Halioglobus japonicus: one gene and its partner. The main gene of each other region encodes a partner of the protein of the gene in region 2 in a complex. Links are inferred from orthologs where the notes say so. Each region holds a gene or a part of one and is shown on either strand. Other genes may lie near its edges.

The links.
Region 1: the proteins of uvrB (region 2) and uvrD are in contact, whole or in part, in a crystal structure (PDB 7EGT), measured with the Thermus thermophilus proteins. The link is inferred for Halioglobus japonicus from one-to-one orthologs. Residues at the interface, in WP_096411307.1 of Thermus thermophilus: Glu23, Leu25, Arg26, Asp27, Gly28, Glu29, Arg30, Phe31, Arg55, Glu326, Asp327, Phe328, Glu379, Ser382, Gln383, His398, Gly400, Arg401; in WP_096412145.1 of Thermus thermophilus: His654, Arg656, Phe657, Gln666, Asp668, Glu669, Lys680, Arg681, Leu682, Ser683, Lys685, Tyr686, Ala687.

The regions. Positions count from the first base shown.
Region 1 is NZ_CP019450.1:651,810-667,793, reverse strand. The notes cover bases 4,707-7,706. They hold uvrD (DNA helicase II), read right to left. Parts: upstream 7,284-7,706; coding sequence 5,130-7,283; downstream 4,707-5,129. Other genes in these bases: BST95_RS03140 (SIS domain-containing protein), read left to right, coding at 7,282-7,706; BST95_RS03150 (TRAP transporter substrate-binding protein), read right to left, coding at 4,707-5,076. Outside these bases: BST95_RS03180 (GNAT family N-acetyltransferase), read left to right, coding at 1-111; BST95_RS03175 (DUF938 domain-containing protein), read right to left, coding at 135-731; peroxide stress protein YaaA, read right to left, coding at 734-1,516; BST95_RS03165 (TRAP transporter small permease subunit), read left to right, coding at 1,629-2,135; BST95_RS03160 (TRAP transporter large permease), read left to right, coding at 2,137-3,498; BST95_RS03155 (acyl-CoA thioesterase), read left to right, coding at 3,524-3,919; more of BST95_RS03150, read right to left, coding at 3,916-4,706; more of BST95_RS03140, read left to right, coding at 7,707-8,232; BST95_RS03135 (SPOR domain-containing protein), read left to right, coding at 8,298-9,458; BST95_RS03130 (hypothetical protein), read left to right, coding at 9,516-9,875; BST95_RS03125 (hypothetical protein), read left to right, coding at 10,078-11,994; glmS (glutamine--fructose-6-phosphate transaminase (isomerizing)), read right to left, coding at 12,045-13,874; bifunctional UDP-N-acetylglucosamine diphosphorylase/glucosamine-1-phosphate N-acetyltransferase GlmU, read right to left, coding at 13,876-15,246; BST95_RS03110 (TrmB family transcriptional regulator), read left to right, coding at 15,379-15,984. UniProt on the Escherichia coli protein: A helicase with DNA-dependent ATPase activity. Unwinds DNA duplexes with 3'-5' polarity. Translocates on single-stranded DNA with 3'-5' polarity. Initiates unwinding more efficiently from a nicked substrate than double-stranded DNA.
Region 2 is NZ_CP019450.1:3,267,421-3,283,292, forward strand. Bases 6,348-9,235 are described here. They hold uvrB (excinuclease ABC subunit UvrB), read right to left. Parts: upstream 8,860-9,235; coding sequence 6,835-8,859; downstream 6,348-6,834. Other genes in these bases: BST95_RS15435 (hypothetical protein), read left to right, coding at 6,515-6,838. Also shown: BST95_RS15410 (hypothetical protein), read right to left, coding at 1-43; BST95_RS15415 (marine proteobacterial sortase target protein), read right to left, coding at 1-1,809; pdsR (proteobacterial dedicated sortase system response regulator), read left to right, coding at 1,952-2,641; BST95_RS15425 (ATP-binding protein), read left to right, coding at 2,629-4,692; BST95_RS15430 (arylsulfatase), read right to left, coding at 4,772-6,328; BST95_RS15450 (glycosyl hydrolase), read left to right, coding at 9,437-11,704; BST95_RS15455 (TonB-dependent receptor), read left to right, coding at 11,833-14,157; BST95_RS21020 (hypothetical protein), read left to right, coding at 14,124-14,438; BST95_RS15465 (hypothetical protein), read left to right, coding at 14,865-15,221; BST95_RS15470 (PQQ-dependent dehydrogenase, methanol/ethanol family), read right to left, coding at 15,356-15,872. UniProt on the Escherichia coli protein: The UvrABC repair system catalyzes the recognition and processing of DNA lesions. A damage recognition complex composed of 2 UvrA and 2 UvrB subunits scans DNA for abnormalities.

The DNA of each region.
Region 1 (15,984 bases), 2.6 Mb from region 2 along the record:
CTGAGCGCCGCCGTAGCTGACTTTACCCGCTCCGAATTACCACACACCGCCGAATACAAACGGGAAGCTCAAACCTTATTGCCGTTCAAGAACACCAACAGCCCGGATTAATCGGGGGCAATTGGCAGGCGAATCTAACTGGACCAGACAATCAGCCGGTTATTGGCAGGCATAGGATTGTCTTCGAGTAATTCAAAGCCGGCCTCGCTGGCAAGTTCGTTCACCCGCTCAAAGTCGCGAATCGCACTGTACTCCGACTGCTGTGCCAGCCACTGATCGAACCGGGCGTTACTGGGCGACGTGTACTCGCCGCCATAGTTAAACGGCCCGTATATCGCCAGCCGTGTATCTGCCTCAGCGCGCTCACCCAGTTCAGCAAACAAATCACACACCGATGACCACGGCATGATGTGCAGGCTATTGGCGGTAAACAAGGCACTGGGAATCCGCTCCACGGACCAGGGGCGTGTACTCACATCCAGCGCCACCGGCGCCGCAAGATTGTCACCCGCATAGGCCTGGCAGCGTGGTCTTACCGCGTCCAGATGCGAGGGCTGGTCGGTGGGCAACCAGTGCAGGTGCGGCATGTGCTCGGCAAACCAGGTCGCATGTTGGCCTGTACCTGAAGCTATCTCCAGCACCTCGCTGCGATCGGCAAAGACCCGGCGCAACACCGCCAGAATCGGGTCCTTATTATTTTCGCAGGCCTGAGAGTAAGGCAGATCGCTCAAGGCTAGGCCCCGGGCGGCACATCGCGAGTGAACACCAGGTCGCGGGCACTGGATTCGGCGCGGTTATACTTGTAGCCATCTACTTTGTACTTCTTCAGCGCTTCGGGATCATTCAGTTCATTGTCAATGATATAGCGCGCCATCTGGCCACGGGCCTTCTTGGCGTAGAAGCTGATGACCTTGTATTTGCCGCCTTTGAGGTCCTTGAAGACCGGCGTAACAATATCGGCCTCCAGTTCTCGCGACTTCACGGACTTGAAGTACTCATTGGACGCCAGGTTAACCAGCACCGCTGAGCCGGACTTCTTCAAATGCTTCTGCAACAGACCGGTAATGTCTGTTCCCCAGAATTCGTAAAGGTTTTTGCCGCCGGAATTTGCGAACTTCAGACCCATCTCCAGCCGGTAAGGCTGCATCAGGTCCAGGGGACGGAGCAGGCCATACAAGCCTGACAGTATGCACAGGTGCTTCTGGGCAAATGTCAGCTGTGACGCGGTCAACGTCTCTGCCTCGAGACCGGTATACACGTCGCCCTTAAACGCCAGCACCGCCTGCTTGGCATTGTCGAGCGTGAAGGGTGTGCCCCAATTCATGAAACGGGCGTGGTTCAGCTCGGCAATGTTTTCGCTCACCCCCATCAGGCTGCGAATATCGTCAGGGCTCAACTGCCGTGCGTCTTCAACCAGCTGCTCGGCCTGCGCCAGGAACTGGGGCTGAGTGGACTTGCGAGTGGTCGGTGGGGTGTCGTAATCCAGTGTTTTGGCCGGGGAAATTACTGTGAGCATAATGCCTGCCTTGTGATGAATTGAGCGGGCGGCGCCGAGGCGCGCCCATTGCTGCGGTTGCTATGATACTCTGCGCCCCAATAATCAAAAACCCCCGGGATAAGTTCTGTTCATGCCCAGCCCTCACGCTGTCGTTCACGTCATTGATCGGATTACCGAGCTCAGCGGCCGCCTGCTGGCATGGCTGGCACTGGCCATGGGCCTGGTCACTGCCGTCATTGTCGTCATGCGCTACGGTTTTAACACCAACTCGATTTTCGCCCAGGAAATGGTCACCTATATGCACGGCTGCCTGTTCATGCTCGGTGCGGCCTATGCCCTGAAAGCCGGCGCTCATGTGCGCGTCGATATTTTTTATCGGGATTTCAGCGAGCGCGGCAAAGCATGGGTGAACGCCCTGGGAGGTATCGTGTTTCTGCTGCCGTTTTGCGTCTTTGTCATCGTCGTGAGCTGGCAATTTGTGACCGAATCCTGGGCGATCCGCGAGATATCCTCAGAACCAGGGGGCATTCCCGCCGTCTTCCTGCTCAAGAGCCTGATTCCCGCCATGGCGATCAATCTGCTGCTTCAGGGCATTGCAGAGACCCTGCGCAGCGCCCTGGTGCTGGTGGAGGACTGACATGGAGTACTTGTCCCTCTACCTGTTTGCCGCCGTATGTCTGCTGCTTATGCTCGGCTACCCTGTGGCCCTCACCCTCGCCGGCACCGCCCTGGCCTTTGCCGCCGGCGGTGTACTGACGGGTGTATTTGACGTAGGTTTTCTCAACGCTCTGCCCGGCCGCATTTTCGGCACCATTAACAACATCACGCTGATCGCGGTGCCGCTGTTCATTCTTATGGGCAACATCCTCGAGAAATCCAAAATAGCCGAGGAGTTACTGGACAGCATGGCCAAGGCCTTCGGCGGCCTGCGCGGCGGCCTGGGTATCTCAGTGGTGGTGGTCGGCATGCTGCTGGCCGCCAGCACCGGTATTGTCGGCGCCACCGTGGTCACCATGGGGCTGCTGTCACTGCCTACCATGCTGCGCAATAACTACAGTCCCTCCCTGGCTGCGGGCACGATTTGCGCGACCGGCACCCTGGGCCAGATTATTCCGCCTTCGATTGCGCTGGTACTGCTGGGCGACGTGCTGGCCAATGCCTATCAACAGGCACAACTGTCCATGAACGTATACCAACCCAAAACCGTGTCAGTGGGCGACTTGTTTGTCGGCGCCCTGATACCGGGGCTGGTACTGGTGGGCCTCTATATTCTCTACATTCTGGTGTACTCGTTCCTCAAGCCTGAGGCAGCGCCCGCGGCCAAAAGTACCCGCATCGGCCCGGCGCAGTTGCTGAAAGGACTATTGCCACCGCTGGCGCTTATCGTGGTGGTACTTGGCTCGATTCTCGCGGGCGCCGCCACACCCACCGAAGCTGCCGGCATCGGTGCCGTAGGCGCACTTATCCTCGCCTACGCAAAAGGCCAGATGGACTGCCAGCGCCTGCGCGAAGTCGTGGTGAGCACCATGGAAGTCACCTGCATGGTCTTCCTCATCCTGCTCGGCGCAGCCCTGTTCTCGCTGGTGTTCCGCGGCTTTGGCGGCGAGGAATTGATCCACGGCTTCTTCCAGGACATCCCCGGCGGTGTCATGGGCGCCACCATGGTAGTGATGGTCGCCATCTTCCTGCTCGGCTTTATTCTCGATTTTATCGAGATTACCTACGTGGTTGTGCCCATTGTCGGCCCGATCCTGCTGGCCATGGGGCTGGACCCGATCTGGCTGGGTGTGGTGATAGCGCTGAACCTGCAAACCTCCTTCCTGACGCCGCCCTTTGGCTTTGCGCTGTTCTACCTGCGCGGGGTCGCCCCGGCCAGCCTACCCACAAGTGCTATTTACCGTGGCGTGGTTCCCTTTATAATTATCCAGCTGCTACTGATTTCAGCCCTTTGGGTCTGGCCGGAAATGGCCACCTGGCTACCGGGCCAGCTCAAGCAGTGACCAAGATAACTATTCGAGACTGATCATGAATGATATCGATTCCACCCCGGTTCCTCACGGGGAACTGGCTCTGCAGACCGTGGCCATGCCCGCCGACACCAACCCCTCCGGGGATATTTTCGGTGGCTGGTTAATGTCGCAAATGGATATTGCCGGCATGGTCACCGCCGGTGACGTGGCCGGCGGCCGCGTAGCTACCGTTGCCATTAACGGCATGGTTTTCCTGACTCCGGTACATGTGGGAGCGGTGGTGTCCTGCTACTGCGACGTGCTCGAGATTGGCCGTAGCTCAATCCGCATCGTGGTAGAAGTGTGGATCAACTCCAAACACGACGGCGAACCCATTAAAGTGACCGAAGGTGAATTCGTGTTCGTGGCCATCGACGAGAATGGCCGCACCCGGGCTATCGAGAACCCTTAATAATCCCCATCACCCATCACTTCATCGCGCAGATTGTAGTACGCCTGCTCTGAAATGTGGTGGTAGTTGCGCACCCCTTTGTAAAATTCGCTGTACGAGGCATACACCTTGGCCGCCATGGGGTCGCGCGCAACGAGCTCATCCATCGCCTGACGCGTACCCTGCCACAGCGCCCGCAGCACGTCGTCCGGCAGGCGACGCAGCTGTACATCATGTTCATCTACCAGAGACTGTAGCGCCTGGTTGTTGCGGCCGGTGTATTCATCGAGCATATCCTGACTGGCCGCGCGCGCGGCGTGCTCAACAATTGCGCGCAAATCCTCCGGCAGCGCATTCAGTGAATCTTCATTGACGATGAATTCCAGTACTGAACCGGGTTCGTGCCAGCCCGGGTAGTAGTAGTATCTGGCCACCTCGTGGAAACCCAGAATACGATCGTTATAGGGCCCCACCCATTCGAGTGCATCGATAACGCCGGTTTGCAGTGAGGTGTAAAGCTCACCCCCCGGTATAGTGACTGCGGTCCCGCCGGCGGCGGCAAATACCTCGCCGGCCAGGCCGGGAATACGCATTTTCAGGCCGCGCAGGTCATCCGCGGTGTTCAGCTCTTTGTTAAACCAGCCGGCCATCTGCACACCTGTGCTACCCCCGGCAAACGGGACCAGGTTAAAAGGCGCATAGGCTTCGCGCCACAATTCGAGGCCGCCGCCGTAGTGCAGCCAGCCATAGGTTTCCTGGGCGTTAAGGCCAAACGGCACGGCGGTAAAGAATACCGATGAGGGCACCTTGCCCTTCCAGTAGTATGCGGCGCCGTGGCCGGCATCGGCCACCCCCTGGCTCACGGCATCAAACACCCCCAGGGCCGGCACAATCTCTCCTGCGCCATAAACGTGAATCTTGAGGCGCCCACCGCTCATCGCTTCGACGTTGCGGCTGAGGTTAACGGCGGCAGAACCAAGGCCGGGAAAGTTCTTCGGCCAGGTGGTGACCAGTTTCCACTCGATCACCTCGGCATTGCTGACACCACCTCCGGCGTAAACCGGGCCGCTATTGCGTGACGTATCCGTTGCCCATAGGGCAATAACAGCCACCAACGCGGCGACCAGTACCAGAATAATCAGGGGGCTTAAGCGCTTTTCCATATCGCCAGTGGCCATGCCTTGGTTTCCTCAATATTGTTGTTATTCAATCGAACGATGGGGCGCCTGGGTCAGACCAGCTGCAGGTTCGCGTACTGCAATACCAGCCACTTGCTGCCCTCGGTGTCGAAGTTGACTTCAACCCGGGCGGTGTTGCCTCGGCCTTCAAAGTTTAACACGGTGCCCTCACCAAAAATCTGGTGGTAAACACGCTGGCCGAGGCTCAGGCCCGTGTCTGGCACCTCTGCCTGGGAAAGCGTACTCACTGGCCGAGCCACGGTGGTATTGAGCCGCACTTCCTGCAGCAACTCCGCGGGGATCTCACGCACAAAGCGCGATGGTGCGTTAAAAGTTTCGCTGCCGTGCAGGCGTCGCGACTCGGCATAAGTCAGCACCAGCTTTTCCATGGCGCGGGTAATACCCACATAGCAGAGACGACGCTCTTCCTCCATGCGCCCGGGCTCCTCGGCAGACATACGGTGGGGAAACAGGTTTTCCTCCATGCCGGCGAGAAACACCAGGGGGAATTCAAGCCCCTTGGCGGAGTGCAGGGTCATCAATTGCACACTGTCCTCGTGCTCATCCGCCTGGGCATCGCCGGCATCCAGCGCGGCGTTATCCAGAAACTGCTGCAATGGCGACGCATCGTCGCCCTCTTCTGCCACGAACTGCTTGGCAGCGCTGACCAGTTCCTCGAGGTTTTCGATACGCGCCTGCCCCTTCTCACCTTTTTCTTTCTGGTGAAATTCAATGAGTCCAGAGGCGTGAATCACATGCTCGACCAGCTCTTCGAGGGATAGCTCATCCGTGCCCGTGTCGAGTTCATTGATCAACACCGCAAAGCCCTCGAGAGCACCCAGCGCCCGGGCGGGCAGCAGTTTCTCCTCAATCGCTGCGGCAATGGCCTGCCACAGGGAAACGGTACGGCTGCGAGCGACCTCGCGAACCACCTCGAGCGTTTTCGAACCAATGCCACGCGGCGGTGTATTGATGACACGCTCGATAGCAGCGTCGTCGCCGCGACTCTGGATCAGGCGCAGGTATGCCAGTGCGTTGCGAATCTCGAGCCGCTCATAGAACCGCTGGCCGCCGTAAATGCGATAGGGCAAGCCAGCCCTGATCAATCCCTCTTCCAACACCCGGGACTGGGCATTGGAGCGATACAGCACGGCCACTGACGACCGGTTCTGGCCACCGTCAATCCAGTCCTGGGCCTGTTCGACGATGAAGCGGGCTTCGTCGTGTTCATTGAAACCAGCGTAGAGCGTAATGGGATCACCGGACTCACCCGCAGTCCATAGCTCTTTACCCAGCCTGCCAAAGTTAAAGCCAATCACCCCATTGGCAGCCTGCAATATGGTCTGAGTGGAACGGTAGTTCTGCTCCAGGCGCACCGTGCGCGTGCCTTCGAAGTCATCCGCAAAGCGCTGGATATTCTCGATCTTGGCGCCGCGCCAACCGTAGATAGACTGGTCGTCATCGCCGACGGCTATGACCGGAATATGCTTCCCCGCCAGCACCCGCAGCCATGCGTACTGAATCGTATTGGTGTCCTGAAACTCGTCCACCAGAATTTGCTTGAAGCGTCCCTGGTAGTGCGCCAGGACTTCCGGCGCTTTGAGCCAGAGCTCATGAGCGCGCAATAGCAGCTCGGCAAAGTCCACCATGCCGCCGCGCTCACAGGCTTCCTCATAGGCGCGGTATACCTGCAACATAGTCTGGCCAAACAGGTCGCTATGGGGCACATCGATATGCCGCGACCGCAGCCCCTCATCCTTTTGCGAGTTGATGTACCACATGGCCTGCTTGGGCGGCCAGCGGCCCTCGTCCAGTTCGAGTTCGCGGCAAACGCGCTTCACCAGGCGCAGCTGGTCATCGCTGTCGAGAATCTGAAAATTCTGCGGAAGCCCCGCCTCTTTCCAATGCGCTTTCAACAGGCGGTGGGCGAGACCGTGGAAAGTACCCACCCACATGCCATGGGACGGCACCTGGAGCATTTCCTCGATACGCGAGCGCATTTCACGCGCCGCTTTATTGGTAAAGGTCACGGCGAGAATCGACCAGGGCGACAGCCCTTCGGCGCGAATCAGCCACGCAATGCGGTGCACGAGCACCCGGGTTTTGCCACTGCCGGCACCGGCCAGCACCAACAGGTTACCGCTGTCGGCAGCGACGGCTTCTCGCTGGGCTTCGTTAAGGGGGGAGAGAATATCTGATACATCCATGCCCGCATTCTACCCGACAGCCAAGGTCTGCGGTTCACATTTTTTCCATCCGCCACGGGCGCTATACTCACGCGGCACTGCACAGGAATTTCTCGCCATGGCGGCCACCGACAGACCCATACTTCCCGAGATTGAATCTCGCCTGCACAGCCTGCGCCGCTCGGAACGAAAGGTGGCGGAGCTGGTACTCGCCCAGCCTGACCAGGTCATGCACATGCGCGTTGTGGACCTGGCTGCAGCCGCCGGTGTCAGTGAGCCCACCGTTGTGCGCTTCTGCCGCGCCATTGGCTGCGAGGGCTTTGGCAACTTCAAATTGGCACTGGCCCGCAATGCAATGCCAACCTCTTCCGAACCGTTCTCGCTCAACGAGCGGGATACCGCGCGCGACTATACCTACAAGGTGTTTGACGCCACACTGGAAACCCTTACCCAGGTGCGCGACTCACTCGACCTGGATGCGATTGAAGCCGCTGTCGAGGCACTTGCCAACGCCAATAGGGCAGAGTTTTACGGCTTTGGCGCATCCGCTCCGGTTGCCATTGATGCCCAGCACAAGTTTTTTCGTCTGCAGATACCCAGCGCCGCCCATTCAGACCCGCACATTCAGGCCATGGTGGCCATGTCCCTGACCCCGCGCGATGTCGTGGTGGCAATATCCCAGTCAGGTCGCAGCACCGCGCTGCTGGAGGCGCTCGATCGCGTCAGCGAATCAGGCGCTGTCACCATCGGCCTCGCGCCCGGCGGTACGCCGGTGATAGAACGCTGCAGTATCGCCATCCCCATCGACGTCCAGGACCAGGCCGGCGCCCGCTATACACCACTGCCATCGCGTATCGCGCATCTCACGGTCATCGATATTCTCGCGGCGGGCGTGTCCAAGTCCAAGGGCGCCGTCGTCAGTCGCCATCTCGGTCGATTAAGTCGGGGCCTGCAGGACTTGCGCAGCTGAGTTTTGGCAGCATTGGCGGTAGAGGTCTGGTACTATCCCGACAAAGGGGATGGGGTGAGCTGAACATGAATAACGATAAGGATCGCCAGGAAGAACAACTGGATCTCGACGTCGGCAATGAGCAGGGCTGGACGCCCGGCGAACGACTGTTTGACGACTTCGACGATAGCGACGCACCCGACGATGATCGCGACACCGACCACACCGCCATGTTTGACAGCGCGGCCGCCGAAGACGACCTCGAAGAAGACGAACCCGACTACTTCGATGACCTGCCCGAGGATCAGCATGATGCACCCCAGGTAGAAGATAGCTGGGAGAACGCTGCCTCCGAGGAGGAGACCTGGGACGCCGAGTCCACTGAAGAGGATGACCCCTGGGATGAAGAAGATCGCCTGCAGACTGTCGAGCAAACAACAGCAGAAGCCCCCGTCGCCGAGCCCGTGACCAAACCACTGCCCCCTGTAACCAGGTTGGAATCTGAGCAACCCGAATGGGATCCCCGCGATGACGAGCTGGATGAGGGCACCGAATATTACGAAGAGGAAGAACGCGAAATCACCCTGCCGCTAGGCCTGATCCTGGTGGGCCTGGTGGCACTCGTACTGCTAGGTGCCGGCGGCTATGGCGTTATGCAGCAACGCGCCGAAATGCAGGAAGAGATTCGCCGCCTGCAGTCCAACCTGGCCACTGCTGCCAATCCCAACGAAGTTGCCGAAACGCGCGCCAACAACGAGGCGCTGGTGGCACTTAACGCGGACCTCGAAGCCGAGCTGGATCTTGTGAACGCTGAAAACCGCAGCCTGCAGGCGATTGTCACCGGCCTGGAAAAGCAATTGGCAGCGCAACAGGACGCGATGACCAAACCGGAGCCTGCCCCGCCCGCCAAGCCCGTTGCGGCCACCAAGCCTGCACCCAAGCCCGTGGCCCGCAATACGTCACCAAGCCCGAAACCTGCGGCACCAACACCGACCCTCGCCGTGGAAAGCGGCACCTGGTTCGTGAACTTTGGCTCCTATAGCCAGGAGCAAACCGCTCAGGGTTGGGCGCGGCGCCTGCAGCCCGGCGCAGGCAAGGTCGTCGTGGTCACCGGCGAAAAGTCCGGCCGCACCTTCTACCGCGTCCGGGTAATTAACCTGTCTGACAAGGCTCAGGCAGATGCGACTGCACGCACACTGGAAGCCCGCTACGACCTGCCCAAACTCTGGGTGGGGCAATCGAGCTGACTTGGCAGGCTCGATAAGGCCTGCTAAGGTTTTCCTCCCCAAAAGGAGACTACAACAATGAAACTGATCAAGTATTCCGCCCTGGCACTGGCACTGGGCAGCACCTCTACTATCGCAGCCGATTGTACTGCGCCAGACGCCCCCGAACTGCCCGATGGAGCCACCGCTTCCATGGAGCAAATGCTCGCTGGCCAGAAAGCGGTGAAGGCATTTCAGGCCGCCAACCTGGATTACATGAAGTGCCTCGAACCCGCCCTGAATGCTGCACAGGCACAGGTTACCGAAGGTGCTGAGGGTGCCGCAGACGCACTGAAAGCCGCCGAGGAAACCTACAACGCCGCGGTGTCTGCCGAAGAAGCGGTTGCCGGCCAGTTCAATACTGAGGTTCGCGAATACAAAGCGGCCAACCCCCAGTAAACCTCACAGGTCGTCGGCCCGCGCGCCGCTCTGGGACGCGGGCCACCACGGCCTGGACACAACACCTACAAAGCTTCCGCATTCGTCATATTTTCGCATGCAGCAAGGTGCCGTTCGGCACTGGCGCTGATAGACTCACGGCATCGAGTAACAGCACATGCCCTCGCTTACAGCGCAGGGGATTAAGTCCGGAGATACTTACATGCACACTGTGGCAACCCTGCTGTCTAGCCTCAATAAAACCAGTTTACGCCTGTTAGGCCTGTCGTTTCTGGTACTCCTGTCGGCCTGCCGTATGCCGGTCGCCATCCAGGGCCAGGGCTTTGTGTTTGGGGAACAGGCCAACACGGTGTATCGCGACGGGTACGTGTTCGAGATTAACGAGGATTTCCAGGAAACGTTCTGGCCAGTACCTGCACCGGGGCACTCATTCAGCGCCTGGAATGAAATCTGTAGTGTTGGCCAGGTCCTCGAGTGCTCCCTGACTCTCACAGAAGACGCCTGGGGCAGGGATGACGAGATCCCGCTGGACGCGACATTTACCGCCGGCTACCAGGGCCCGATGGTGTTGAACGACTACCAGTTCTTCTGGGATGCAGGCACGCGCACGCTGACTATTCCCGCCGCCTCTATCGTTCTGGAAGGCAGTGACCCCGCCGCCCCTATGCGCACCTTCGTCGCCCCTCCCGGCATGCCCATGATCATCCCGGGGACGCGAGTAGGACCGAACTATGAATTCACTCTGCCCACCGCGGATTACATTCCCGATGATTATTGGCTAATGATCTCGACCCTCGATGAAGCGGGTACGCTGGCAACCGTGAGCTACGATTTCGGCATTGCAGAGTCCCTCAACCCGATCGCTGAGTTGAAGCCATACAGCCAATCCTCTCCCTGGAAAGATGTCCTGGTGAACTGTGCTGCCGCCAGCAACCCGCACAGCGTGTGCTCCATGCAGACCCTGCCATACATTGGCGCAGTGACCAGCAACCCATCGGTCAGCGACATTATGCAACGCGTCGTGGTCAGCCATGGCTGGATGGGTAACCGTTATTCCCAGGTGCTCCAGAACCTGCCACCGGAAATGCTCAAAATGTTCCGCGGTGTTACCGCCATCGTCATTGGCTCAGACATTCGCCCCGCGTTCTTCACTGCGTTAACCGGCGCCATTTATATCGACCCGCAGGATTTGTGGCTGACCCCGAGAGAACGTGAAAGCATCGACTGGACCCCAGATTTCCGTTCCGACTTTGGCAACGCGCTGCAATTTATTCCCGCAGGGACTTACCTGTCCGGGCGCAACCTCGCCTGGGGTTTCAGCGGTGACTATCCCGAAGGCGTCACGCGAAGTCTTGTGGAGATCATTCTGCCGCTGGGCTATGTCATTGCCCACGAACTGGCCCACGCCAACGATTTCATTCACCCCGCCATCATGCCACCCGCGAACAGCACGCTGACGCCGCTGGACTTTTACTTCCGACTGTGGGGGCTTGAGGCCAGCGCCGGCTTGGGCAACACCTATCCACTCTCTTCACAATTGCTGTACCAGGTCGCCGACGTGCTGTACCGGGGAGTGGAGGCCAATAACACCATACTCAACCTGACCGCAGCCGATGTCGGCCAGGCCTTTGCCTCCGACACAGCCAACAGCATGTACTCCTACTCCACCATTTACGAAGACACCGCTACCCTGGTCGAGGAAGTGTTGATGTCGTACTTCTTCGGCGTCGACAAGCTTCAGTCATTCCTGGATGAGCCCGCACAGGAACCCCAGGACTGTACCGATTACATCTTGCAGTGGGGCAGCCTCAACCGTGCGTCGGTCCCTCAGATCAAGGAACGCGCGCGACTGGTACTGAGCACCATTCTAGATGAAGCCGATGTCTCTAAATACCTCAACGCCGTACCCGCGCAGCGAACACTGCAGCCAGGGCTAAGCCTGTGTGAAAACCTCGATGCGCTGTTCTCAGTCGCGCCTCAAAGTGTCAATGGTCAAGCCAAGGCCACTCGCACTCTGCCGCGATTGCACGCGCTGCAGCCCGCGCATGAACATAAACACCCGGTCATGCGCAAAGTCGACGAGCGCCGTGAGAAACAGACTACCAGGGGCCTTCGCTGAGACATGTATGCCCCAGCGCTCGCGCATCAGCACGGCGCCAGAGCCAGCGGTTACTCCACCGTAACCGACTTGGCGAGGTTACGCGGCTTATCGACATCAGTGCCTTTCTGTACCGCCACATGATAGGACAGCAGCTGTAACGCCACTGTATAGATGATGGGCTTGGCCACTTCCGGGCAGTGCGGCATGGCCAACACCCTGACCCGGGGCTCGCTGGTAAAGCCCGCCTGGCGATCGGCAAACACAAACAGTTCACCCCCGCGCGAGCGCACTTCCTCGAGGTTGGACTTCAGCTTCTCCAGCAATTCATCACCGGGAGCAACTGCCACCACCGGCATGTCGTCATCGACCAGCGCCAGTGGGCCGTGCTTGAGCTCTCCCGCGGGATAAGCCTCGGCATGGATATAGGAAATCTCCTTGAGCTTGAGTGAACCCTCCATCGCCACCGGATAGTGAATTCCACGGCCGAGGAACAATGCATGGTGCTTGGGAATAAAGGCTTCGGACAATGCCTTGATGGCGGTATCGAGTGCCAGGGTCTGCTGCACATAATCAGGCAGTGCATGCAGAGCATTGACCAATTCCTGCTCACGCCCTTGCGGCAATCCGTTGCGACGCCCCAGTGCGATGGTGAGCATTAGCAGGCCTACCAACTGGGTGGTGAAAGCCTTGGTAGAGGCCACACCAATTTCAGCACCGGCACGGGTCAGGAATACCAGATCGCTTTCGCGCACCAATGAGCTGTTGTCGACATTGGCAATCACCAGGCTACCGACAAAATCATCGGTGCCCGCATCGCGCAAGGCTGCCAGTGTGTCAGCAGTTTCACCTGACTGGGATATGGTCAGCAACAAAGTGCCGGGAATCTGCACCCGCTTGCGGTAGCGAAACTCAGACGCTACCTCTACCTCACAGGGAATACCCGCCAGCTCCTCCAGCCAGTAACGCGCCACCATACCGGCGTGGAAACTGGTGCCGCAGGCGACAATCTGCACCGCTTTTACCCGATCGAAAATCTCGGCAGCGCACTCGCCAAATGCGCTGTCGGCAACTTCATGGCCGCCGGCTGCACTAAACGTCGCTGCCAGAGCGCGGGGTTGTTCGTAGATTTCCTTGAGCATGTAGTGATCGTAGTCACCCAGCTCTACGGTCTCTTCGGCCTCAGCGATACGGGTGGTTTCGCGCTCTACCGCATCACCCTGGGCATCGAATACCGCGATGCTGGCGGGTGTGATGCGTACCATGTCACCCTCCTCGAGGTAGATGAAACGGTCCGTGACCTGGCGCAAAGCCATCTGGTCGGAGGCCATAAAGTTCTCGCCAATGCCCACACCGATCACCAGCGGGCTACCCTGGCGGGCTCCGACAATCTGGCCGGGGTTCTCCCGATCAATCGCTGCCAGGGCATAGGCGCCCTCAAGCTGATCAACCACGGTAGCCATTGCTTTGAGTATATCGTCGCAGCCGTTCATGGCCCGATGGAGCAAATGAACAATGACCTCGGTATCAGTCGCGGAGGTAAACACATAACCTTCCGCTTCCAACTGCTGACGCAGTACGCTGTGGTTTTCGATAATGCCGTTGTGGACCAACGCAATGCGATCGCCTGAGGTGTGCGGGTGTGCGTTGGCTGCGGAAGGTTCGCCATGGGTCGCCCAGCGAGTATGCGCAATACCCGTGGGCCCGTAATAGGGCTGCGCGTGCTGGGCTTTCTCCAGCTCCGCGACTTTGCCCAGGCGTTTGTGCACCAGCAGTCTGGCGTCGTCATCCAGAACAGCCAGGCCGGCAGAATCGTAGCCGCGATACTCAAGACGGCGCAGCCCCTCAAGCAGAATCTCACTGACTTCACGCCGCGCGGCGGCGGCTACAATGCCACACATATTACTGCTCCCCGTCGGGTTTGCCGGGGCGATTCCAGCCCTGGATATTACGTTGCTTGGCGCGGCTGACCGCTAGCTCATCCTCGCCCACCGCCTTGGTCACGGTGGAGCCCGCGCCGACAAAGCCGCCGTCGGCAATCTCAATAGGCGCCACCAATGTGCTGTTGGACCCCACGAAGACGCCGTCGCCCATGGTGGTCTTGTGTTTGTTCACACCGTCGTAGTTACAGGTGATGGTGCCGGCACCGATATTTACACCTGCGCCCATCTCGCAATCGCCCACATAGGAGAGGTGGTTAATCTTGCTGCCGACACCAATCCGCGCCTTTTTGGTCTCCACGAAATTACCGACGCGGGCACCGGCCGCCAGCTCGGTACCGGGACGCAAGCGCGCATAGGGCCCGACGTTCGCATCGGGGCCTATCGTCGCTTCTTCAATGTGGCTCATTGCGTGTATCTGGGCTCCGGCACCGACAACAGCGTTTTTGAGCACGCAGTTGGGGCCGATCCTGGCGCCATCTTCGAGCTGCACGACACCCTCGATCACGACGTTCACGTCGATAAATACATCGCTGCCACAGGTCAGCTCGCCGCGAATATCCAAACGGCTCACGTCAGCCACGGCCACACCCTGCAGCAACAGATCTTCGGCGCGGCGCCGCTGGAACTCACGCTCCACCCGATTGAGCTGCACCCGGTCGTTAACCCCGAGTACTTCAACCTCGGAGGTGGCCATGCAACTGGCGACCGCCCTGCCGTCAGCAACCGCCAGCGACAGAACGTCCGGCAGGTAGTATTCACCCTGGGCATTTTCATTCCCGACCCGGGGCAGGTAGGAGCACAGATCGGCGGCAGGCACCGCCATCACGCCGGTATTGATTTCGTCGATGGCCAGCTCAGCCTGGCTGGCATCCTTGTGCTCAACAACGCCCAGCAACTTACCGGTGTTGTCGCGCAAAATACGTCCCAGCCCGGCCGGGTTGGAGACACGCGCCGTCAGCACCGCCGGTGCGGACGCCGCTGCGGCAACAAGTTCAGTCAGGGTTTCGGTGCGAATCAGGGGCACATCGCCGTAGAGCACCAACACCACGCTGTCTTCGCCAATCACAGGCAGCGCCTGAAGCACGGCGTGACCTGTGCCTTTCTGCTCGGCCTGTGTGACCCAGTTCACCGCAGCATCGCCCATGGCCTGTTTGACGTCATCTGCCCCATGACCCACCACCACATGGATGGCACGGGGTGCCAGGGTTTGCGCCGTGTCGACCACGCGCTGCAGCATCGGGCTACCGGCCACAGGGTGCAGTACTTTTGGCAACGGGGATTTCATGCGCGAGCCCTTGCCCGCGGCGAGAATAATAATTTCAAGATTCATTTAAATGTGTCCAGCAAGCCCTGATCAGGCATCACCTGTCAGATATTTTTTGACATAAATTGCTTTATAAGCGCATATTAGTCTTAGCTTTATTCATTACAACGCTTTTTGTCACAAATAAAATGACAACAAATGAAAAACGATAGCCTGTACCAGATCGGTCTCGACGATCGCGAAATCAATATCTATAAAGCCCTGCTGCGCCTGGGCCCTGCCTCTATTCGCGATGTTGCTGCCGAGGCCGGCGTCAATCGCGGCACCACCTACGAAACCCTCAAACAATTGGCCACCAAAGGCGTGGTGAACTACCTGCCCCGCGGCAAGCGGCGGGTATTCCAGGCGGAAGAACCGGAGCAACTACTGCAACTGGCCGAACGCCGCCAACAGGCACTGACGGTTGCGATGGAACAGCTGCGCGCCGAGGTCATTCCCGAGCTCAAACAGTCCCAGGGGCAATTCAGCCCTGGCAATGTGCGCTTCTACGAGGGCGACGACGGCGTCGAGCTTGTCCTGCGCGATATTCTCGACAGTACCGCCAGTGACCCGGAGCGCGGATACTCGGTCATCTCCACTAAGACCCTGCGCGAACACCTGTACCGGCCTTTCCCCAATTTCACCCGCCAGCGCGAGGCCCGCGGTATTCGCGTGCGCGCCCTGGCTGTAGGCGAAGGGGGTGACGAAGCCGAGTACGCGGAGCGCAAATGGCTGCCTGCATCGCAAACCACCGACGCGTCCTAT
Region 2 (15,872 bases):
TCTGTTGTGGATCTGCCCCCCAAAACCCAGTTGTCGCTGCCATGCCTGCCCGGCAATGGTACCGCTGACAATGACGTCATCAGCAGGCAGTTGTGTACCGAAGTTCACTGCAATCAGCAGCGGCTCGCCGCGATACAGATCAGGTAGCCGCTGGGGCCACATATCGGCGCCCTCGGGTAAACTGACCGCAAGATCCACCGCTACCGGGCTGGACAGCTCACGAAACAAGGCGGTCATTTTCTCACTGACCTGCCCGACATCACCGACGAAGGTAAATGTGCCGCGACCAAACTCTGCGGCCTTGCGCATAAACCAGCTATTGGGTGCAGCACCAATACCCACCGTAAACAGGCGACTGGGACCCAGCAGATGCTGAATCTCTGCAAATAATGCCTCCTCATTCCCCACTGCCCCGTCGGTAATAAACACTACCTGCCGCAGACTGGCATGCGGCGTGAACTCGTCCGGCTCCCCGATTGGCTGCAGCGCAGCGCGCAGCGCTGGCAACATTTCCGTACCGCCATTAGCGTCCAGGTGGCGCACAAACTCCTGCGCCTGCTGCAGGTGGTGACGGCTGGCCGGCACGGCACGCGGGTACAAACTGCGATAATCACTGCTGAACGCGATAATGTTGAAGGTGTCTTCAGGCCGCAGCATACGCAGGGCTTCGTGCAGGCTCTCGCGGGCCTGACGAATCGACACACCGCCCATGGAGCCGGAAGTATCTACCACGAAGATCATCTCTCTGGGCGTGGCAGGAGACACACGCTCCAGGGCCGGCGGCACGACCATCAGCAAACCAAAATACTGGCCGTCCACCTGCTCGGTAAATAGCGCGGCGGCAGGTTTACTGCCGGTCGCGGGACGCCACTCAAGGACATAGTCTCGATCCATTTCAGCCTTCCCTGTGGCCAGCGTGATCGTGTAAACGCCACCACTGCGGCTCAGGGCCACGTCGTGGTACAGCGACTCCACCCCCGCCAGTGGGACACCGGGATCCAGACGCACATCGATGACCACCGGATTGTGGGGCGCGCCGTCAGCGCCGGGCTGCGGGTGCTGCACAGGCGTTATGTCTGCCGCATCCGGCACCTGTGATGTGGCCCTCGCCCAGCCATGGGCAGGCAACACCGTCATTGGCGTGTCATCGTCAAGCGCAGGCTCAGTCAGCGCCCCACCGGGGATGTAGCGCGCCGTGATCGTCGTGGGCAGACGCAGCGCAAACACACCGTCGCGGTAGGCTATCGGCTGTACATACTCCAGCGTAACCTCGATCTCCTCGCCAGGGCCGATATTGGCCACCCGGTTAGTAAACAAATTGGGGCGCTGTTGCTCCACCAACGATGCTTTCCTGCCACTTTCGCGAGCCTTTTTGTAAGCTTTTTGCGCCTCCTTGCGCTCGCGGATCTCGCCGATAATCCGACGTTCGCCAATACGCATTTCCATGGCCCGCACCGCCGCGTCATCGGGCAGTGGAAAGGCATAAACTCCCTTTCGCCATTGATCGGAGGGGTTACTGAAGACCTGCTTTAGCGTGACCACAGCGATCATCCCGGAGGCATCAACAGACATGCTGCTGCCGTGCAGCACGGCGGGTTGGTACCCAGGGGCATCGCCCTGCAAGTACAGCTGGCCGGTTTCGGCATCATTAAGCGTGCTCTCGGCCCGCACCGTTGTGCTGACCAGTAACAATAGCGAAATACCCGCCAGTAGCAGCACCGGCAGGCAACGGAAACACAACCACAGCAAGGGTCCGCCAAAGTCGAACATCTCGCGCTGTAAGGTTTGGGGTAAACGTTCGGTTTTCATAACAGGTCTCCAGATCAGGGAACCTGTATTGAAAATCGCCACCGTGGCAAAACCACGATTGAAGCGTGGCGATGCAGCGATGAATTATGATGAATTGTGGCAGCCGCTTGAGCTGGCACCGAATATTTGAAACCATCGCGAAATGCCACAACAGATTGCCATTGTCGAAGACGAGCCGGCCATTGCCGCCAACTACCGCGACCACCTGGAACGCGAGGGTTTCGCCGTCCAGCTTTACGCCGATCGCCAGCAGGCGGCGAGCGCCTTTGCCCTGGCATTGCCGGATCTGGCGATTATTGATGTGGGCCTGGGCGACGAAATGGAAGGTGGTTTCGAGCTTTGCCGGGAATTGCGGGTGCGCTCTGCAGAGTTGCCGATTGTATTCCTAACGGCGCGCGATTCGGAACTCGACATTATCTCGGGCCTGCGCCTGGGGGCGGATGAGTATCTCACCAAGGACATCAGCCAAGCGCAGTTAATGGCGCGCATCCATGCACTGCTGCGACGGGTTCGCGCGCTGGCCAGCCCGGAAAAGAAAGATGATGTAATCCGTCAAGGTAAGCTTGAACTCAACCGTGAACGGATGACGGTTCGCTGGAACCACCAGCCGGTAGAGCTTACCGTGACAGAGTTCTGGATGGTCTACGCCCTGGCTCGCCACCCGGGCCATGTGAAATCGCGGCAGCAGTTAATGAATAGCGCCGATGTGGTTCTCGACGACAATACCATTACCTCGCACATCAAGCGGATTCGGCGCAAATTTCAGACCGTCGATGACACGTTCCAGAACATCGAAACCGCCTACGGTGTGGGCTACCGATGGAAAGGCTGACATTCAGCCTGCGCCGGCAACTGATTGTTGTCGCCCTGCTATTGCTCACACTGCCCTGGGCGGGCTGCCAGTTCGTCCGCGAGATGGAAGGCGCATTGCGCCATGGTCAGGCCCAGACGCTACAGGCCACCGCCCAGGCCGTGGCCGCGGTGGTGGGGGCAGACACCCAGATTATCTACCCCTATCCCGATCGACTCAGCGCGCCTGCTGAAGAGCGCCCCAGCGTTCACGCTCATCCCGCGACGCTGCCCATCGCCATCGATGGTTATGCCGAGGGCTGGGAAGGAACACCGGCACTGACACTGCAGAGTCAGAACACTGAGCTGGCACTTTCCATCAAGGCCCTGACCCGCGACGACCGGCTACTGTTATTGGTACAAGTCAAAGACAACGAGGTGGTGTACCACAACCCAGGCCTCTCTCCAGAACCCAATGGCGATCGGCTGGTGATTCGCACCTGGCAGGCCGACCGGCGCCAGGACTATGTGATTGCCACAGCTGCCCCGGGCAGTGTGCGTGCCCGCGCCGCGAGTCGTCGCACCCGCGGCATGGACCCCGGCAAAATTCGCGGCTACTGGCAGGATGCCGTCGATGGTTACACGATCGAAGTGGAGATGCCGATGGCCATGACCGGTGGCCGCCTGGGGCTGTATATCAATGACGTGGGCCACGGCGAAGGGCGCAACGTTGTCACCCTGGGCAACATCCGGCCCCTGCGCGCAAGCTCACCACCCTGGCTGATTTACACCAGCGATAACCTGCAGGCCGCCCTCTCCCTGTTCGACAAACAACAGGTCAATATTCAAGTAGTGGACCGTGACGGTTGGCAGCTGGCCAGCGCCGGCGCCATCAGCCATCGCGCCGACGGCAATACGTTCTGGTTAGTACGGCTGCTGTATCGCAGCATTCTCGCCGAGGAAACCTTGCCGGTGCCGCCACAAAGCGAGACGCCGGGCAAGGCCGCACCAGCGGTGATTGAGGAGGCCCTGGCAGGCACCGCCGAGAACCTGCGCTTTCGCGATCCGCGAAATGCCAACCGCAACCTTTTACTGGCGACCGCCCCAGTGGAAGGTGCCGAGCAGCCGATAGGCGCCGTCATCGTCAGCCAGAGTGGCGAGCAATACCTTTCGCTTACCGACCAGGCTTTTAGCCGGCTACTGGGCTATAGCCTACTGGCACTGGGCACCGGCGTGCTGGGTTTGCTGGGCTATGCCAGTGTGTTGTCATTCCGCATTGGCCGGCTCAATCGCGCCGCACACAGTGTGATCGCCAACGACGGTTCTATCCAGGGCGTGTTTCCCCGCAGTCGCGCACAGGACGAAATCGGCGAATTATCACGTGCCTATGCAGACCTGCTGGCCAAACTGCGCGAGTACAATGACTACCTGCGCACCCTCAGCCGCAAGCTTGCCCACGAGCTACGCACCCCCATTGCCGTGATTCAGTCGTCACTGGAAAACCTGGAGCACACCGACGCCTCACCGCAGCAGCACCAGACTTACCAGTTGCGCGCGAGAGAAGGGCTGGACCGACTCAAAGCCATTCTAACGGCCATGAGCGAAGCCAATCGCCTGGAAGAAAGCGTGCGCAGCAATCCGCGTCGGGACCTCGATCTGGTGCCGTTCCTGCTGGAGATCAGCGCGGCCTACGCTGACGTACATAGCGGGCATACGGTGCGCTTCGAGACCGGCAGCGAGCAGGCAAACGTCTGTGCCGCACCCGAACTACTCGCCCAGGCGCTGGATAAACTTCTCGACAATGCCGCCTCATTTGCGCCACTGCAGACACCGATTGTGATTCGCCTGGAGGCAGCCGATGACCACTGGCGGATAGCGATAAGCAACGAAGGTCCGCCGCTGCCGAACGAACTGCGCGATCGGCTGTTCGAACCCATGGTGTCATTGCGCAAAGGCGACGCCGGTGAAGTGCATCTGGGCCTGGGCCTGCACGTGGTGAGACTGATTGCGGAATATCATGAAGGCCGCGTTTTCGCGGACAACGTGGCCGGCGGTGTACGGTTTACGCTCTCACTGCCCGGCGATGGCGGCTAAGCCTGGTGAGCGGCAATCGCTGACACTGGACCAAGAAAAGGGGCCTCAGAAGAGGCCCTTGATCAATTACCGTTGTCCGTCACTGCGGACCGCCGGGATCAGTCAGTTTGTCCATCACCTCATCAAGCGAGAAGCTCGCCGCTTTCTGGCGCGGCGGGTACTGCTTGAATGTCTCCAGGAACTGCCCTACGTAAGCCTGTGCGGGCACAAGTAAATAAGCGCGGTCCAGCAGCCAGTCGTAATAGGTATTGGAGGTGAGCGGCGCGCGTTCGTACGGATCGCGGCGCAGATTGAAGATCAGGGGCACACGCAGAGGCACGAAGGGGTCCATCCACACCCGGAAACCACCCTGGGTTTTCTGCTCCATGAATACCAGTTTCCAGTCGCGATAGCGCATAGCGGTCAGGTCACCGTCATCAGAGAAGTAAAAGATCTCGTTACGCGGTGTATCGGTGGCTTCACCGGTGAGGAATGGCAGGAAGTTGTAGCCATCCAAGTGCACCTTGTAGCGCCGACCAATCGCTCGGTGGCCTTTGAGCAATTTGTCTTTTACGTCTGCTTCACCGGCTGCGGCCAGGAACGTGGGCAGCCAGTCCATGTGGTGCATGATCTCATTGGACACGGAGCCAGCCTCAATCTTGCCAGGCCAGCGCACCATGGCCGGCACTCGCCAGCCGCCTTCCCAGTTGGTGTTTTTCTCACCGCGGAACGGCGTCGTGGCAGCGTCGGGCCAGGTGTTCATATGAGGCCCGTTGTCAGTGGAATAAAAGATGATGGTGTTTTCCGCGATATTCAGCTCTTCCAGTTTCTCCAGAAACAGGCCGATGTGGGCATCATGCTCCAACATGCCGCAGGTGTAAGGATCGCGACCACGACGTGGATACGTCTCCTGACACCACTTCAGCTTGTCATCAGAGACATGGGTGCGGAAATGCATGCGCGTGCCGCTCCACCAGACGAAGAACGGCTTGTCGACTTTGACGGCCTTCTCAATAAACTTGAGAGCTTCCGCCACAGTGTCGTCGTCGACAATTTCCATGCGCTTTTTGGTGAGTGCGCCGGTGTCTTCGATCTTGCCATCGGCGAAAGAGCGAATCACACCTCGCGGGCCAAACTGCTCGCGGAAGCTAGGGTCATCCGGATAGTCGTAGTTTTCGGGCTCTTCTTCTGCATTGAGGTGATACAGGTTGCCGTAGAACTCGTCGAAACCATGGTTGGTGGGCAGGTGTTCGTCTTTGTCCCCAAGGTGATTTTTGCCAAATTGCCCCGTCATATAACCGTGGTTTTTGAGCAGACCGGCAATGGTGGGATCTTCTTCCCGCATGCCCAGGTCTGCACCCGGCAATCCGACCTTACTCAGACCGGTGCGGAAAACCGACTGTCCCATGATGAAAGATGAGCGACCAGCGGTACAGCTCTGCTCACCGTAGTAGTCAGTAAAAATCATGCCTTCCTTGGCGATGCGGTCAATGTTGGGCGTAGTGTAGCCCATCATCCCCTTGGTATAGGCAGAGATATTGGACTGGCCAACATCATCACCCCATACGACGAGGATGTTGGGCCTGTCAGCCGCCTGGGCACCCAGCGCAATGCACGCGAAGGCTCCAGCCACTAACAACTTGGTGTATTTCAGCATTGATAACTCCTTGGAATGTCTTGCGGAAAGTTGCTTTCCTGTCTGAATATAGACCACGCAACCTGATCCGCAATGCGCGCTTTCCCATTACATGGCGTTGACGGCCATGATCCTGTCGCCGGCTGCCATGTGCGCCATCCTGCCGCCTCCTTAGGATGATTCTTATGACCACAGGAGGATCAGAATATGGCTATTGTTGCTATTCCCAAACGCCCCCGCCCGCACCAGCCTGAGGCCCAGGTGCCAGCCAATGATTCGCGTAAGCGGGAGTTGATAGAGATGCTCGCTCGCGGCGACTTTCATGGCGCAGAGTCCATTCGCCAAGAAATGTGCGCCGCTAAGGAAAAAGTGGTCAACAAGCACGAGGCCGCCGCCACACCCGCGAATAACGAGCTGAGTGTCGTCAGCTGGCGCAACGATGAGGGCGAGCTGGAAACCCTGGAAATGACTGCCACGCCAGAAGCGCAAGCCTACTTCGAAAGCGTGATGGCCAAGGAGGCCGCCAACTAGGCCTCCAAGAGGAAGGCCTGCTGCTTGATCTCGGCGACCTGGTCGCGCAGCGCAGCGGCCTCCTCGAACTCCAGATTCTTGGCATGCTCCTGCATCTGGTCTTCCAGTTGCTTGAGTTTGCGCGACAGGGCCGCCGGTGACAGGCTGGCGATCTCGGCCCCAAAGGCGAGCTTGGGCTCCGCCACCTTCTTGGCCTTTGCCTTGCCCTTGGTGGGCATGCGCCGGGCACCTTCCATGATGTCTTGAACCGATTTTTCCACGCCCCTCGGGGTAATGCCATGCTCAGCATTGTGGGCGAGCTGTTTCTGCCGGCGACGCTCCGTTTCGGCCATGGCCCGTTCCATGGAGCCGGTAATGTTGTCGGCATACAGAATTGCGCGACCATTGAGGTTTCGCGCCGCCCGGCCAATGGTCTGGATAAGCGAGCGATCCGATCGCAGGAAGCCCTCCTTGTCGGCATCCAGAATAGCCACCAGCGACACCTCAGGCATATCCAGACCTTCCCGCAACAGATTGATGCCCACCAGCACGTCGAATTCACCCAGGCGTAGATCGCGAATAATCTCGACCCGCTCCACGGTATCGATATCGGAGTGCAGGTAGCGCACGCGCACGCTGTGGTCGCTCAAGTACTCGGTGAGGTCCTCCGCCATGCGCTTGGTCAGGGTGGTCACCAACACACGCTCGCCCCGCTCCACAGTTGTCCGGATTTCGCCGAGCAAATCATCGACCTGGGTGGTCGCAGGTCGCACTTCGAGCCCGGGATCAAGCAGCCCGGTGGGTCTTACCACCTGCTCCACCACCCGTCCGGCATGTTCGTCTTCATACTTGCCGGGCGTGGCCGAGACGAAGATTGCCTGGGGCACCAAGCGCTCCCACTCCTCAAAACGCAGCGGCCGGTTATCCAGGGCAGATGGCAGCCGGAAACCGTATTCCACCAGGGTTTCCTTACGCGACCGGTCACCTTTATACATGGCGCCGATCTGGGGAATGGTGACGTGGGATTCGTCGACAATCACCAGCGCATTATCGGGCAGGTATTCAAACAGCGTCGGCGGCGGCTCACCGGCGGCACGGCCAGACAGATAGCGGGAATAGTTTTCCACCCCCTGGCAGTAACCCAGTTCACGAATCATCTCGAGGTCGTACTTGGTCCGCTGGGCCAGACGCTGGGCCTCAACAAGTTTGTCGAGATCCTTGAGTTGATCGAGCCGCACTTCCAGTTCTGCCTCGATCTGATCTACCGCGCGCAGCATGACATCGCGCTCGGTAACATAGTGGCTTTTCGGGAAAATTGTAATCCGGGGTATCTTGGCCTCGACAGCTCCGGTTAAGGGGTCGAACAGGTAGATGTTCTCGATTTCCTCGTCAAACAGCTCGATACGCACTGCTTCTCGCTCGGAGTCTGCCGGGAAGATATCGATGACATCGCCGCGCACCCGGTAGGTGGCACGGGAGAAATCCACGTCGTTGCGGGTGTACTGCAGCTCCGCCAGGTGCCGGAGAATCTTGCGCTGGTCAATAATCTCCCCGCGGGACAGGTGCATACGCATCTTGTAGTAGGACTCTGGATCACCCAGGCCATAGATCGCCGATACCGTGGCCACCACCAGACAGTCATCGCGCTCCATCAACGCCTTGGTGGCGGATAGCCGCATCTGCTCGATGTGGTCGTTCACCGAGGCGTCTTTCTCAATAAAGGTATCCGAAGACGGCACATAGGCCTCAGGCTGGTAGTAGTCGTAGTAGGAGACAAAGTATTCCACCGCGTTATTGGGGAAGAACTCCTTGAATTCGCCGTAGAGCTGGGCCGCCAGTGTCTTATTGTGCGCCATGACAATGGTGGGCCGCTGCAGCTTTTCCACCACCTGGGCCATGGTGAAGGTCTTACCGGATCCGGTCACCCCCAACAGGGTCTGGGAAGCCAGCCCCGCCTGCACCCCTTCCACCAACTGACGAATCGCCTCCGGCTGGTCGCCAGCGGGCTCGAACTTGGACTCTACCTTGAAGGGACGCGACATCGTGGACAGCTCTTGCGATCAAAAAATAGCCGTTAATTATCATCCACATAGGACGGAATTGCAGCCTGTTTTCGACCCTCGAAAAGAATCTGAAATAATTCGATTCGGGGTGTTGACCATCCCCCCTCCATCATTAATATACGCGGCCTCTGACGAGATCAATTCCGCCTTAGCTCAGTTGGTAGAGCAAATGACTGTTAATCATTGGGTCGCTGGTTCGAGCCCAGCAGGCGGAGCCAAATTCTGAAAAAGCCCTGAAGCATTGCTTCGGGGCTTTTTTTTACCCGTCAGATCACTGCTGCGACTACAAATCAATCAACGAACCGGGAAGCCCCCATCTAGCCAGCGAACACGCTCCACATTGCCGGGTCAATAGTCATTTGCATGCATGCATTGTTCGATGCACTATGTTGGCTGGGTCCAACAATAATAACAGGTGCATATTGAACCCCCTCCCCTGAAGAAACTGCTTCTGGCAGCCTCAGCCTTGGTCGGGAGCGTCCTTGTCGCTGGCGCGATCCTGCTAGTAACCTTCGGCTATTCCAAGCCACCCGAAAGATGGTGGTATCCCTTTATTGTGTCGGTATTTTCTGATTACTACACCACGGGCCCTTTCGCGATGACCACCAATGCGCGAGAAGACAGCCCCGCATGGGATGCGATGCCGGCCCTGAATCTCACCCAGGCGCGCATGACGTATGCCATGAGCCGGGGTGAGGCCGATATCGAAATCGCCTGGTTGTTCAATCACGGTGAATGGGTAGATAGCCCAAGCCCTATAGGAGGTTCTCCCAACCCCAATGGCGCCGAGACAGCGCTTAGCAAAACACTAACCGCAGCGGGCTATGACTATGACCGTATCAGCCGCGAGGACCTCACCACTGCCACAGGCCAGAATGGCCTGCTACAGGTCGGCCAAGCGCAGTATCGCGCGTTGCTCATCGACAATGTGAGCGCGGCCAACCCCCTCATGCTGGCAAACGTGATCGCGCTTGCGCGTCAAGGCATACCCGTTGTCTGGCTTGGGGACTTGCCGAGACGCGCTATTGGCTGGTCCGACCACGTGCGACGTGATCAGTTGGTCAGCGAGCAGCGCGCACAGCTTACACAAGAGGTGCAACAGGCATCCGCGAGTGAGGTGGTCGATACATTGCATGCAGCAGGGGTCCTGCCACGCCTGCGTGTAGTGGGCGATGCACCCGCGACGATCCGCAGTCAACGCCGCCGGTTCGCGGCCGGCGAGTTAATCCTATTGTTTAACGAACACAACAGCGGCTACCAACAGACCGTAATACCGGACACGCCATTTGAGCGCGCATTTCTGCTCGATCCTGAAACCGGCGACGCGACTGAAATAACCAGCGGACCGAAAGGCGAGTTGTCGCTATCAGTGCCAGCCAGGCGGAGCAGGCTGCTCATGCTACAAGTGACACAAGCACGGACAGCCAGCACCGAAGAGGAGGTCAATCAATTTGATTGGCGCCTTTGGAAAAGCCCACCCGAGTCAATGTACCCCTCTATTCGCTGGTGGTGGCCGGGCAATGCGGTGGAAGCGGCACAACTGCGCACTGAACTGAGGAGCATGCACGCAGCGGCGTTCCGCGCAGTGGAACTACAGACGTTAACGATCGGGATGACCGAGCAGCATTTACAGGATCAGGAACAGCGTATCTATCAGGTGGGTAGCCCCGCCTACTTCGACAATATCAAAACGGTTATGTCTCTTGCCAAGGAACTGGGTATGAGCATAGATATCACGTTGGGCAGCGGCTGGTCCAGTGGCGGGCCATTTATTAAACGCTTTGCTGAAAAGCAATTATTACCAGCAAGTGTGGACGTGATCGGCCCAGCCATACATAGCGCTCCGCTGCCACCGGCAAGCGAACCGGGCTATGTTGGCCTGACCAACTTAGTGATCAAGAATACCATTGGCACCTTTGATGACGGAGCGGTTCTCCACGCCGTTGTGGCCGGCAAGCTCGACGACGCTACTGATCCACCCACGCTGACACAGCTGGTAGACCTGACTCAACACGTGGACGGCGGCAACTTGCGATGGCAAGTTCCCGCTGGCAAACATCGCATTTTCGCGCTGTACGAGAATAAGACAGCGCACAACGTGGCGGCTTCTGCTTACACCAACGGCCGTCTGGAATCGCCTGTAGTGGACCATCTGGACCCGGCGGGGGCTGCGGAGTATATCGATACACTGGCCAATCCCTGGCTGGATGCACTCGCACCCTATAAACCCCGCGCAGTGTTTATCGACAGCTTTGAGTTGATCGGTGAACTACCCTGGTCCTCGGTGTTCGCGTCCACATTCGAGAGCATGCACGACTATGACATCACCCCCTATCTGCCACTGGTCTTCAAGAGCCGCGGCGAGTCCAAGTACGTCAATGTGGTGATTCCCTCCGACTCGGCTTATCAGTCGACGGACGAGATGGCCGTGCGTATCAGGGAAGACTATGAGCTTACCCGTGAACATTTGTTTGAATCTGGATTTCTACGGCCAATAAAGGCCTGGAGCGAGCAGCGTGGCGTGCAATTACGGGTACAAGCGCACGGTGGTTACGGCGATTATCTTGACAGCTACAAGATTGCGGACGTTCCAGAATCTGAAGCCTTGTTTGCCTCTGGCAGCTACGATTTTCTCAAACTTGCCGCCTCGGCGGGCAATGTGGCCGGACGACGTTTTATTTCATCAGAGTCGTTTATCTCGCTCACTCTGGATTTCGATGCGCTGACACCGGACGACTACTACTTTCTTGCGGGACACGCGTTTTCGGCTGGGATTAACCGCACGGTTTATCACGGCTACGCTTACCACTATCTTTTGCCCTGATTTTGTCTACTTTCGAAGAAGGCTTAATTTCGCTGCTAATCGCCATGAAAACTTGCACGAACCCGCAAATTTGATCACTCTAAGACGGTGAACCTCTACTTATAACTATAAAATGTTGGGGAATACCTATGTACGCCAAGTTTCGTATGTTTAGCCACGTAGTCGCATCCAAGTCGGCCCTGGCAATCGCTATTGGAACAGCCGGCATGTCGCCCATAGTGGTGCACAGCCAAATGGTATTGGAAGAGGTGATTGTCACCGCGCGTAAGCGGGAAGAATCGCTACAGGAAACTCCCGTCGCCATATCAGCACTTTCCGGCGATGACCTCGAGGATCTGGGCCTTCGCGACATATCCAATCTGAGTGAAGTAGTACCCAACGTAGACTCTGGTGATGGCAATGGCACCAGCGGTGCAGGCAGTGTGTTTATCCGCGGTATTGGTGCGCGCAACACTGGGGTGAACTTTGACTCCGGCGTGGGCATTTATGTCGATGGGGTCTATGTTTCGCGTCCAGACGGCGCAGTGCTCGACAATGTCGATCTCCAGAGTATTCAGGTTTTGAGGGGGCCGCAGGGCACACTGTTTGGAAAGAACACAACGGGCGGCGCCATTCTATACACCACCAACAAACCGGTGGATATATTTGAAGGCAGCGCAGAGGTCCGCGTGGGCAATTACGACCGTCTCGATGGCAAGCTCACAGTTAACATACCTCTGGTGGGCGATACGCTAATGTCGCGCTTCTCACTGTACAGCACATCGCGCGACGGCCTGATGACTAACGACCTGAGCGGCGCGCCAGGGAATGATTCGCTCGATGGCGATGAATTTACAGACGTGAACCGACATGGCGGCCAGGCACAACTGCGCTGGATTGCGAGTGACGACCTGGTATTCGATCTGAACTACAACTATAACGCCAGCGACCAGAGTGCCAGGGGGCTAGACTGCGAGGTGGTGACGGGTATTGACGGCACGGGCTGGCAAGCTGCACTGCAAAACTCCACCATTGTTGAACCCGCCACGGGGCAATCAATCGCAGATTGGTGTCAGGCCAATGCCGATCTTGGGCCCGAAACGATACAGTCTGACTTACCCGGCCGCTACGAGTCCGAGGTGCAATCTCTGGCACTCACTGCAGATTGGTATATTAGCGACTCTTTGAGCTTTCGCAGCATTACGGCTTATCGCACCACCGAAGGTGGGGAAACCAATGATCTGGATGGCACGGGCATTCCACTGCTTCACAGGACCAATTTCGACTTTGCTGATGCAGAGCTCAGGGCCACAGATCAATTCTCCCAGGAATTTCAATTCACTGGCACGGCCTTTGACGACAAGTTGGACTACATTGTCGGTTTCTTCGGCTTCTGGGAAGAGACGGATGCAGGCACCGCGGTATCGCCTTCAGGACCATTCTTCGGCTCTCTCTACGATCTCCCGCCGTTTGTTACCGGTGAGGATTGCACCACAGGTAACTGTGCTTTTTACATTAACCAGACCACCACGCTGTACACCGAAAATACGTCCTATTCACTCTATAGCCAGGCGGACTGGAACTTCAATGACGACTGGCGCCTGACATTGGGCTTGCGCTACACCAGTGAGGAGCGGGAGCTACAGCGTATTTTCCAAACGCCGGACTTCTCCAATGATGTATCCACTGGCACGCCTCCGCTTGAAATCGCGGGAATCGGCGACATATTCAAAGGCGGGAATTTCTATTATTTCCCCGATGGGCCATCGTCTTTCAACCCACATCATGGCTTTGTGCCCTCCCTCACCGACCCGCTGGACCCTGGATCTGTCGACCCCCTGTATGACCAGACAATGAAAATCGATAACGATGACTGGACGCCCATGGTCAGCCTGCAACGCAACTTCGGCGAGACGGGATTCATGGAGTACGGCACTGCTTATATCACTGCGGCCAACGGCTTTTTGTCTGGCGGTGTTTCGGACACAACAGACGTGTTCACCGGTGAGATTTATGCCTATAAGCCGGAGAAAGTCTGGAACTATGAAATAGGTTTTAAAATGGACGCCTGGGACCGACGCCTGCGACTCAACACCGCGCTGTTCTATACGGATTACCAGGATCGCCAGCTGACCACCGTAACGGTTAACCCCACCACCGGCCGTATTGCCGGCTCTACGATTAACGCCGAGAAGTCCACCATCGCAGGCCTGGAAATCGAGTCTATTCTGCTGCCCATTCCCAACCTGCAGATCATCGCCAACGTCACCTTTAACAAGGGCGATATAGACAAGTATGAAGATGTGCGCATTGTGACTTCGGGCGCACTTGATAACCCCACTTGCGTGGCACCGGCCACCCCCCAGGCATCGATGTGTGCCTGGTTGATCGCTCTGACGAAGACCTGCCCCGCCTGCCAGAGCAAATCTACTACCTGGCATTGCAGTACAATTGGGAAACCTCTGTTGGTCTGATTACTCCGCTGCTTACATGGTCTTATCGCACGGAGGTTGAGAACTGTTTCGACCAGTCCAGCTGTGAGTCCGGCATTTACAGAGGCGATCAGGAATCATTGGGCGCCCGGCTCACTTGGACGTCGCCGGAAGAACAGTGGCGTATTACGGCCTACGGCACAAACCTCACCGACGAGCGCTATGTCATAGGCGGCGTACCGCTGGTGGATGTGCTGGAGACTGCTGGCAAGCAGTACAACCTGCCGCGCATGTATGGAATAGAAGCGGCCTTTACCTGGTAGCACTGTAACGCTCGGAAGAACTCCGGCGCATACTGCCGGACCAATGTTGCCGAGCCATGGACAACAGACCATCGACTGGGCCGCCATCAGCTATTCTTAACCGGACACATTCGTTCTCAGGGAGCGGCAATCAGGCGAATAATACAACTTGCTGTGGCCATGTTCGCACTGCAGCAATATCAGGCTCGACTCACTCGGCCTGCGTTATCTATCCAGCGGTATCCGACCACGGCAGCGCCACACTGCGGTGCCGCTTCTTCCAGGCCCAAGGCCATGCTGTCATCTGCTTGGCAAATTTTGCCTATTGTTTCTCGGCATTGCTTCCAGGAGGCTGAATTGTATGATTCGGTTTGCCCCCAGTCTCAACTTTCGTTGACGCGCTGTCTCGGACAGTGCACCTGATTGAAAAGCGACTATGCTTAGAACATGCAGACCCTAACCGGCATCTTTTACAGCCTCAGCCTCGTTCTGATCGTTACGACTTATGTCGTCTATCCCTGGACGCGTCCGTGGACCAACATACTGCTGGTCATCGGATTCAGCTGGCTGAGCTATCGTCTGTTCCGACCGGAATCAGAACGGGAGACGATAGAGCGGCATGTTGCCCGACAGAACAAACAATGGAGTGGCGACCTGGAGGCACACCGCCTGCATCGCGCCGAACGAGAGTCTGTCCATCATCGCGAGTCGCTGCTGAACGACGCCCAGGCCAGCCTTGCTGCCTCCGCAGAGGAACGTCGAGCTAAGCAGGGCGTTGTTGCGTTTCCTGACAAGAAAACCTGACTGAAACCCGATTCAACCGCCCGCACGGCATATGCTACCGCCACAGCAAGAGGCGCGAGCGACTAGCGAGCAGCGATGCATCCTGAGTGCTGGCCCAGATTTCTACCATCCCAGGCGCAGCGCATGAGAAAGCCTCACTCTTCTTTGGCCAGCGATTGCTGCAATTCGTTACCGCGCCAGGCCTGGGAAATCACATACGCGCGGATCGCCTCACTCTGTTCTTTACTGAGGTGGCGTGCAAATGAAGCCATGCCTCGCTCTGCCAGAAGCCCTTCTCGCACCACCTTGTCCCAACCATCGGCCGTGTGAAGCAACGCAGAGCCGCGCAGGTCAGGTACGAGCAGGCCTGAAACCGCATTCAGGCCATGGCAACCCATGCAAATATCCTGGTACAAGCCGAATCCCTCGCGCTCCGTCGCTTCGTCAGCGGTGCGCTCCGGGGGGTTAAAGACCACAACGGGCTTCCATTCCACCGGCGGCAGTTGCTTCTCGGCGCCAAGTTTGAAGGTAAGCACGCGACTGACATTCGGCAGGCTCTCAGGCTGTACAAACTCGCCGAACACCAGTGCAAAAGCTCCGCCCCAACCTACGTTCACTGAGACATACTGTTCGCCATCTATCTCATACGTGATACCCGGGGCCACTACCCCG